2 regions of the Nonomuraea sp. NPDC049400 genome follow, and region 2 is predicted to be linked to the other one. Evidence: riboswitches for the same ligand, from Rfam matches in the RefSeq annotation. Region 2 holds a riboswitch; the other holds the start of a gene.
The links. Region 2 has a riboswitch for glycine ahead of gcvT (glycine cleavage system aminomethyltransferase GcvT). Riboswitches for the same ligand answer to the same signal wherever they lie in the genome.
Positions count from the first base shown of each region.

Region 1: another riboswitch for glycine. It lies ahead of gcvP (aminomethyl-transferring glycine dehydrogenase); the one in region 2 lies ahead of gcvT (glycine cleavage system aminomethyltransferase GcvT).

Region 1 covers NZ_JBITMP010000032.1:107,714-112,122, reverse strand. Annotated here, with positions in the region: gene gcvP (aminomethyl-transferring glycine dehydrogenase) at 1-2,285, opposite strand, end outside; glycine riboswitch at 2,454-2,553, opposite strand; gene ACIBVN_RS38660 (MerR family transcriptional regulator) at 2,679-3,299, opposite strand; gene ACIBVN_RS38655 (bifunctional nuclease family protein) at 3,447-3,917, opposite strand; gene ACIBVN_RS38650 (MerR family transcriptional regulator) at 4,051-4,409, opposite strand, start outside.
Region 2 covers NZ_JBITMP010000039.1:67,538-71,946, reverse strand. Annotated here, with positions in the region: gene ACIBVN_RS42595 (3-oxoacyl-ACP reductase) at 1-601, shown strand, start outside; gene ACIBVN_RS42590 (gamma-glutamyl-gamma-aminobutyrate hydrolase family protein) at 617-1,309, shown strand; glycine riboswitch at 1,421-1,518, shown strand; gene gcvT (glycine cleavage system aminomethyltransferase GcvT) at 1,650-2,735, shown strand; gene gcvH (glycine cleavage system protein GcvH) at 2,732-3,121, shown strand; gene ACIBVN_RS42575 (L-serine ammonia-lyase) at 3,178-4,409, shown strand, end outside.

The DNA.
Region 1 (4,409 bases), on a different contig from region 2:
GTGGCCGCAGTGAGCCCCTCCGAGCCCATCATCCTGATGTACGCCCAGGAGATCGGCAAGATCCCCGCCGACCCGTACGGCGCCGCCGAGACGGGGCCCACCGGCGCGCCGTCGCGCAGCGGGTGGCCGGGCAGGTAGGGCGCCAGGTGGCCGCGCACCGCGACGGGCCCGACGCCGGGACCGCCGCCCCCGTGCGGGATGCAGAACGTCTTGTGCAGGTTGAGGTGGGACACGTCCGCCCCGAACTCGCCCGGCTTGGCCAGCCCGACGAGCGCGTTCAGGTTGGCGCCGTCCACGTAGACCTGGCCGCCGGCGTCGTGCACCTTGGCGCAGACCTCGATGATCGTCTCCTCGTACACGCCGTGCGTCGAGGGGTACGTCACCATGATCGCGGCCAGCTGGTCGCGGTGCTTCTCGATCTTGGCGTCGAGATCGGCCAGGTCGACGTTGCCGTCGGAGTCGCAGGCCACGACCACGACCCGCATGCCCGCCATGATCGCGCTGGCCGCGTTGGTGCCGTGGGCGGAGGAGGGGATGAGGCAGACGTCGCGCCCGTCCTCGCCATTGGCGCGGTGGTAGGCGCGGATGGCCAGCAGCCCGGCGAACTCGCCCTGCGAGCCGGCGTTCGGCTGGATGGAGACGGCGTCGTAGCCGGTCACCTCGGCCAGCCAGCCCTCCAGCGTGCCGATCAGCTCCCGGTAGCCCTCAGCCTGGTCGTCGGGCGCGTACGGGTGGATCGCGGCGAACTCGGGCCAGGTGACCGGCTCCATCTCGGTGGTCGCGTTCAGCTTCATCGTGCAGGAGCCGAGCGGGATCATCGAGCGGTCGAGCGCGATGTCCTTGTCCTGCAGCTTGCGCAGGTAGCGCAGCATCGCGGTCTCGGAGCGGTGGCTGTGGAAGACCGGGTGGGTCAGGTAGGCCGACTCGCGCAGCAGCGAGGCGGGCAGCGCGTCGGCGTCCAGCTCCGCGTCGGTGCGCTCGATCCCGAACGCGGCCCACACCTTGGCCAGCTCGGCGGCCCCGGTCTTCTCGTCGCAGGAGATGGACACGTGGTCGTCGTCGGCCCGCCAGAGGTTGACGCCCCGCTCGGCGGCTGCGGCGACCACGGCGGCGGCCCTGCCGGGCACGCGCACGAGCACGGTGTCGAAGAACTCGGGGTGCACGACCTCCAGCCCCGCCTCGCGCAGCCCGCCGGCCAGGGCCACGGCGTGCCGGTGCACCCGCCGGGCGATCCCGCGCAGCCCCTCGGGGCCGTGGTAGACGGCGTACATGCTCGCGATGACGGCGAGCAGGACCTGCGCGGTGCAGATGTTGCTGGTGGCCTTCTCGCGGCGGATGTGCTGCTCACGGGTCTGCAGGGCCAGCCGGTACGCGGGGTCGCCGTCGGTGTCCACCGACACGCCCACCAGGCGGCCGGGAAGCTGGCGCTGCAGGCCCTCGCGTACGGACATGTACGCGGCGTGCGGCCCGCCGAACCCGAACGGCACCCCGAACCGCTGCGACGACCCGATCGCGATGTCGGCGCCCAGCTCGCCGGGCGCGGCCACGATCGTCAGGGCCAGCAGGTCGGCGGCGGCCACGACGAGCGCGCCCGCCTCGTGCGCGGCGGCGGCCACGGCGCGGAAGTCACGCAGCCGGCCCGACGCGCCCGGGTACTGCACCAGCACGCCGAAGCACTCGGGCAGCTCGCCGTCGAGGGTGTGCTCCACCAGCTCGATGCCGAGGGGCTCGGCCCGGGTGGCGAGCACGGACTTGGTCTGCGGCAGCGCGTCGGCGTCCACCACGAAGACGTTGCTCTTGGACTTGCCGGCGCGGCGGGCCAGGGTCATCGCCTCGGCGGCGGCCGTGCCCTCGTCGAGGAGGGAGGCGCCCGCGACGGGCAGGCCCGTCAGGTCGGAGACGACGGTCTGGAAGTTCAGCAGCGCCTCGAGGCGGCCCTGCGAGATCTCCGGCTGGTACGGGGTGTAGGCGGTGTACCAGCCCGGGTTCTCCAGCAGGCTGCGGCGGATGACGGCGGGCGTGACCGTGTCGTAGTAGCCCAGGCCGATCATCGAGGTGAGCACGCGGTTGCGCCCGGCCAGGGCGCGCAGCTCGGCGATGGCCTCGGCCTCACCGATGGCGGCGGGCAGCTTGAGCCGGTCCTTGGCCCTGATGGCCTCGGGAACGGCCACGGCCACCAGGTCCGCCACGGACTCGAAGCCCACGGCCTCGAGCATGCGCTGCTGCTCGGACTCCGACGGGCCGATGTGCCTGGATGAGAACGGCGGAGCTGACAGGTCGGTCATGGAAAGTGCCTCCCGAGGCTTTGGAGACCGGCGCCAGGGCGCGGGCGAGTGCCGGATCTCCCCCTCTGTCAGCGCGGCGGGACCGCGACCTGAGAGCTTCACCCCGCGAACGGGGCTTGCACCGTCGGTGAGACGCGCCTGGCGGGTGCGCCTGCTTTCCAGAGTTGCCTCGCCCGAGCGGTACGGGGTGCCTGAGAGATTCCGGGGAGGGTTGCTCCTTCGGCGCCCCGGGGCCCTCGGGCCCCAGAGACTCTCCCGCACGGGGTCGTCAGCCTTGCTGTCCTAGATTACAACCCTATCCGTTACGGGCGAATTTCCACGACAGGGCACGTTTAGTCGGCCCGCGCGTAGGGGCCCCGTTACGGGGCCCACTCAGGCAGCGGGGGTTCGCGCTCAACCTGTGCGTCGCGCGCGGCGGCGCCGGGCGAGCTCGTCAGCGGGGTGGTCGGCCGGGACGGTGTCCTCGACCGCCGCTCGTTCCCCCGGCAGCTCCGCGAGGGATCCCTCGACCTCCCGCCAGACCCGGCCGAGCGCGATGCCGAACACGCCCTGACCGCCCTGGAGCAGGTCGATCACCTCGTCGGCCGAGGTGCACTCGTAGACGCTGACGCCGTCGCTCATGAGCGTGATCTGCGCGAGATCGGCCACCCCGCGGTCACGCAGATGCTGCACGGCCGTGCGGATCTGCTGCAGCGACACCCCGGTGTCGAGGAGCCGCTTGACGACCTTGAGCACCAGGATGTCGCGGAAGCTGTAGAGCCGCTGGGAGCCCGAGCCCTGCGCGGCTCTTATCGTGGGCTCCACGAGGCCTGTGCGTGCCCAGTAGTCGAGCTGCCTGTAGGTGATGCCGGCCGCCGCGCAGGCCGTCGGCCCGCGGTATCCGATGTCGGCCGGCAGCGTCGCCGGCTGCTCGTCGAAGAGCAGACCCTGCTCCCCGGCACGCTGCCGCGCGCTCTCGCGCCGTACCGGATCTTCCTGGCCGGCCGTCTTTCCCTCGCCGCTGCTGACCGCCACGCGGACCTCCGGCTTTCTCTCATCCCGTGGCCTGATCTGGGGGTTCGTAAAGGGCGGCCACGGGTTTCACTTGCACCGTAGGACCGCGACCATGCTCAGTCAACGATCCGGCTCGGCGCGTCGTGAAGCGTAAATGCACCGAAATACCTACCCCGCCCTGCCGAAGTCCTCGGGAGTGATCGTGTCAAGGAACTCCCTGAACTTCTCCACCTCGTCCTCCTGGTCGTCCGGGATGATCACCCCGGCCTCCTGGACGACCTCCTCGCTGGCGAAGATGCGCGCTCCCGTGCGCAGGGCGAGCGCGATCGAGTCGGACGGACGCGCGCTCACCTCCACGCCGTTGGAGAACACCAGGTCGGCGAAGAAGATGCCGTCGCGCAGGGCGACGATGTTGACCGCTCGCAGGCCTACGCCCAGAGCGCTCAGCACGTCTCGGAAGAGGTCGTGGGTGAGCGGCCGCGGCGGGGGCTCCTCCGCTTGGGCCAGGGCGATGGCGGTCGCCTCGGTCATGCCAATCCATATAGGAAGGAACCGCTCCCCGTGTGCCTCCTTGAGCAAGACGATCGGCTGATTTGTGGGCATTTCTACTCGAACGCCCACGACCTCCATCTGCAACACGGGCTGCTCCGTATTCCTGACCGGTCACCCGGCACAGTTATTTGGCTCGTCGCTTCTGCTGACTGGCTACTGCAATTCAACGTAACACCCGGCGGGCATGGAACGCGCCTCAGCCTCCCAGCTCGACAGGGTCTCAGTGCCCCAGGACAGACCGGATCCCCGACCGCACAAGGGATGCGTGCAAATCGAGCAACAGTGTGGAAAGCTCCCTCGCGACCTCATCGGCCTCCCCGATGGCGCCGGGAGCCCGCCGTTTGAGTATGGGTGCGACGGTCTGCTCGACCAGGCCGCACTCGCGCTCGGCGGCCGCCTTGACCGCGCGCAGGTGGCGGGCGCGCAGACCGAAGCGGGCCAGGGCGCCGACGCTGCGGGCCACGTTGAGCGCCTCCTCGTCGTAGCGCCTGGCCACCGGGGCGAGCAGCCCGTAGTCCTCCAGCTCGGTGAGCGTCTCCTCGTCGATCTCCGCCGCCTCGAGCAGCTCGGCCCGGCTGA
Region 2 (4,409 bases):
CAAGGCCGACGTGACCAGCGAGGACGACGTCGTCAGGATGTTCAGGACGGCCCACGACACCTACGGCAGCGTGGACATCGCCTTCAACAACGCGGGCATCTCGCCCCCTGATGACGACTCCATCCTGGAGACCGGCATCGACGCCTGGCGCCGGGTCCAGGAGGTCAACCTGACCAGCGTCTACCTCTGCTGCAAGCACGTCATCCCGTACATGCGGCGCCAGGGCAAGGGGTCGATCATCAACACCGCGTCCTTCGTGGCCGTCATGGGCTCGGCGACCTCGCAGATCTCGTACACGGCGTCCAAGGGCGGGGTGCTCGCGATGACGCGCGAGCTGGGCGTGCAGTTCGCCAGGGAGGGCATCAGGGTGAACGCGCTGTGCCCGGGACCGGTGAACACGCCGCTGCTGCAGGAGTTGTTCGCCAAGGACCCTGAGCGGGCGCAGCGGCGGCTGGTGCACGTTCCCCTGGGGCGCTTCGCCGAGGCGTCGGAGATCGCGGCGGCGGTGGCGTTCCTGGCCAGTGACGACGCGTCGTTCATCACGGGTAGTGAGTTCCTGGTGGACGGCGGCATCTCCGGCGCCTACGTCACGCCGCTCTAGCCCTGGGGGATCATCGTGCAGCGTCCCGTCATCGGCATCACGTCGTACGTCGAGCCGGCGAACTTCACGGTCTGGGCGGACATGACCGTGGCGCTCCTGCCGTACATGTACGTGGAGCAGGTCGTACGCGCCGGCGGGCAGCCGGTCGTGCTGCCGCCCGCCGGCGAGCCCGCGCCGGTCCTGGAGCGCCTGGACGGGCTCATCCTGGCCGGTGGCGGGGACATCGACCCGGCGAGGTACGGCGAGTCGCCCGGGGAGCACACCGGCTATATCCGGAAATTTCGTGATGAGTCGGAGTTCGCCGTGATTGCGGCGGCCCTCGACGCGGGCCTGCCGTACCTGGGCATCTGCCGCGGACTCCAGGTGCTCAACGTCGCCCTTGGGGGCAGCCTCCATCAGCACCTCCCCGACGTGGTCGGGCACGCGGGCCACTCCCCCGCCCCCGGTCGCTTCGGTCCCATGCCCGTCACCGCCGTGCCCGGCACCCGCGTGGCCAAGGCGCTGGGCGCCGACCCCGTGACGGTCCCCCACTACCACCACCAGGCCATCGACCGCCTCGCGCCCGGCCTCACGGTCAGCGCCACCGCCGGCGACGGCACGATCGAGGCGGTCGAACTGGACTCGGCGCCCTTCGCCGTGGCCGTGCAGTGGCACCCGGAGGCCGCCGAGGACTGCGCGCTCTTCGAGGCCCTCATCGCCGCCTGCTGACCGCAGGCCCCATGGCGACTGTGCGGAAAGCCGCCATTCGCTTGAGCAGTCCATCAGGGCCTGAACGCGACAACACCCCCATCCCAGCACTAGGCTGACGGACATCACCGGCAAAACCGCGCGGGAGAGCACCCTGACAGCCGGTCAGGGTCCCTGAAGGAGCAAGCCCTCCCCGCAAACCTCTCAAGGCAAAGGACCGCGCGGGCGAGGTGACCTCTGGAAAGCAGGCCTTCAGGGCCTCGCCGAAGGTGAAAGTCCGGCAAAACTCGGGCGAAGCTCTCAGGCATCGATGACAGAGGGGGAGGATGCTGGCATCCGATCCTGTCCAGAGGTGCGACAAATGTCCCGACCAACACCGCTACGTGACGTTCACCAGAGCCTCGGCGCCACGCTCACCGACTTCGCGGGGTGGCTCATGCCGCTCCGGTACGGGAGCGAGTCCGCGGAGCACAACGCCGTTCGGCAGGCGGCCGGGCTGTTCGACCTGTCGCACATGGGCGAGATCTTCCTGACCGGGCCGCAGGCGGGCGAGGCCCTCGACTACGCCCTGGTCGGCCACCTGTCGGCGCTGACGCCCGGGCGGGCCAGGTACACCATGATCGTCAATGAGCGCGGCGGAGTGCTCGACGACCTCATCGTCTACCGGCTGGGGGACGAAGAGTTCATGGTCGTAGCAAACGCCTCGAACTATGAAAAAGTCGGAAATGAGCTGGTAGAGCGCACGAAGGCGTACGACGTGGTGGTCGAGGATCGCTCGGACCAGTACGCGCTGATCGCCGTACAGGGGCCTCGATCCCAGGAGATCCTCGCCACGCTCACCGACGCCGACCTCGACGGTCTCAGGTACTACGCGGGTCTGCCCGGGCTGGTGGACGGGCGGCAGGCGCTCATCGCCCGCACCGGCTACACCGGCGAGGACGGGTTCGAGCTGTTCGTCGCCAACCAGGACGCGGTGCCGCTCTGGCACGCACTCATGGCGGCGGGCGAGCCGTACGGACTCAAGCCCGCCGGCCTGTCCAGCCGCGACACGCTCCGGCTCGAGGCCGGCATGCCGTTGTACGGCAACGAACTCAGCGCCGAACTGACCCCGTTCGACGCGGGGCTGGGCAGAGTGGTGAAATTCGACAAGCCGGGCGACTTCGTCGGCAGGTCGGCGCTCGAGGCGGTCAAGGACGACACGCCGCGACGCCGTCTCGTCGGCCTGGTCGCGCGGGGACGCCGGGTGCCGCGCCACGGCTACCCGGTCACCAAGGACGGCGCCGTCGTCGGCGAGGTCACCAGCGGTGCGCCCTCCCAGACCCTGGGCAGGCCCATCGCGATGGCCTACGTCGACACCGGCGTCGAATCAGGCCTGGCCGTGGACATCCGGGGCAGCCAAGAACCTATGGACCTGGTAGAGCTGCCCTTTTACAGGAGGAACAAGTGAGCAACATCCCTGACGACCTGAGCTACACCAAGGAGCACGAGTGGGTGGCGGGCCTCGACGACGGCCTCACCGTGACCGTCGGCGTCACGGCCTTCGCCGCCGAATCCCTTGGTGACGTCGTCTTCGTGCAGCTCCCCGAGGTCGGCTCGACCGTCGAGGCGGGCGACTCCGTGGGCGAGGTGGAGTCCACCAAGTCGGTGAACGAGATCTACACCCCCGTCGGCGGTGAGATCGTCGAGGTGAACCAGGTCGTCGTGGACGACCCGAGCCTGGTCAACAGCGACCCGTACGGCGACGGCTGGATGTTCCGGGTGCGCGTCGAAGGCGAGCCCGAAGAAGTGCTCTCCGCCGAGGAGTACAAAGCGCTCACCTCGGGCGAATCCTGACCCGTTTTCCCGGGGCCCCTTGCCGGGGCCCCGGCCCTGCATGAAAGGCGCCATCAATGGCGATCAGCGTCTTCGACCTCTTCAAGATCGGCATCGGCCCGTCGAGCTCCCACACGGGAGGCCCGATGGCGGCCGCGCACAAGTTCGCCCGCGGTCTGCACGACGACGGCCTGCTCCCGCAGGTCGCGCGGGTGGAAGCCATCCTGTACGGCTCGCTCGGCCTGACCGGCAAGGGCCACGGCAGCGACAAGGCGGTCCTGCTCGGCCTCTCCGGCGAGAAGCCCGAGCTGGTGGACGTCGACTCCATCGACGGCCGGCTGGCCCAGATGCGCGAGTCGGGCACGGTCAAGCTGTACGGAACGCACGAGATCCCCTTCGTCGTGGGCGAGCACCTCGTCTTCGAACGCAAGATCTCGCTGCCTGAGCACCCGAACGGCATGCGCTTCACCGCGTACACGGCCGACGGCGAGCAACTGAGGGAGAAGGTCTACTTCTCGGTCGGCGGCGGGTTCGTCGTGGACGAGAAGGCCACCGGCGCCGACCGCATCAAGCCGGACGACACCGTCCTGCCCTACCCCTTCACCACCGGGGAGGAGCTGCTCAAGCACTGCTCCAACACCGGCCTGTCCATCTCGGCCCTCATGCTCGAGAACGAGAAGGCGTTCGGCCGCACCGAGGAGGAGATCCGCGCGGGCCTGCTGCGGCTCTGGCAGGTCATGTCGGAGTGCGTGCGCCGCGGCATCGCCAAGGAGGGCGTCCTGCCCGGCGGCCTCAAGGTCAAGCGCCGCGCCAACCAGCTCCACCGCCGCCTGCAGTCCGAGCCGGCCGAGAAGGACCCGCTGCAGGCCATGGACTGGGTGACGCTCTTCGCGCTGGCGGTCAACGAGGAGAACGCCGCAGGAGGCCGCATCGTCACCGCCCCCACCAACGGCGCCGCCGGCATCATCCCGGCCGTCCTGACCTACTACACCCGCTTCGTGCCGCACGCGGACGATGAGGGCGTGGTGCGCTTCCTGCTGACGGCGGGCGCCATCGGCGTGCTGTTCAAGGAGAACGCCTCGATCTCGGGCGCCGAGGTGGGCTGCCAGGGAGAGGTCGGCTCGGCCTGCTCGATGGCCTCAGCCGCCCTCACGGAGGTCCTGGGGGGCACGCCCGAGCAGGTGGAGAACGCGGCCGAGATCGGCATCGAGCACAACCTGGGCCTGACCTGCGACCCGATCGGCGGCCTGGTCCAGATCCCGTGCATCGAACGGAACGCGGTGGCCTCCAACAAGGCCATCACCGCGGC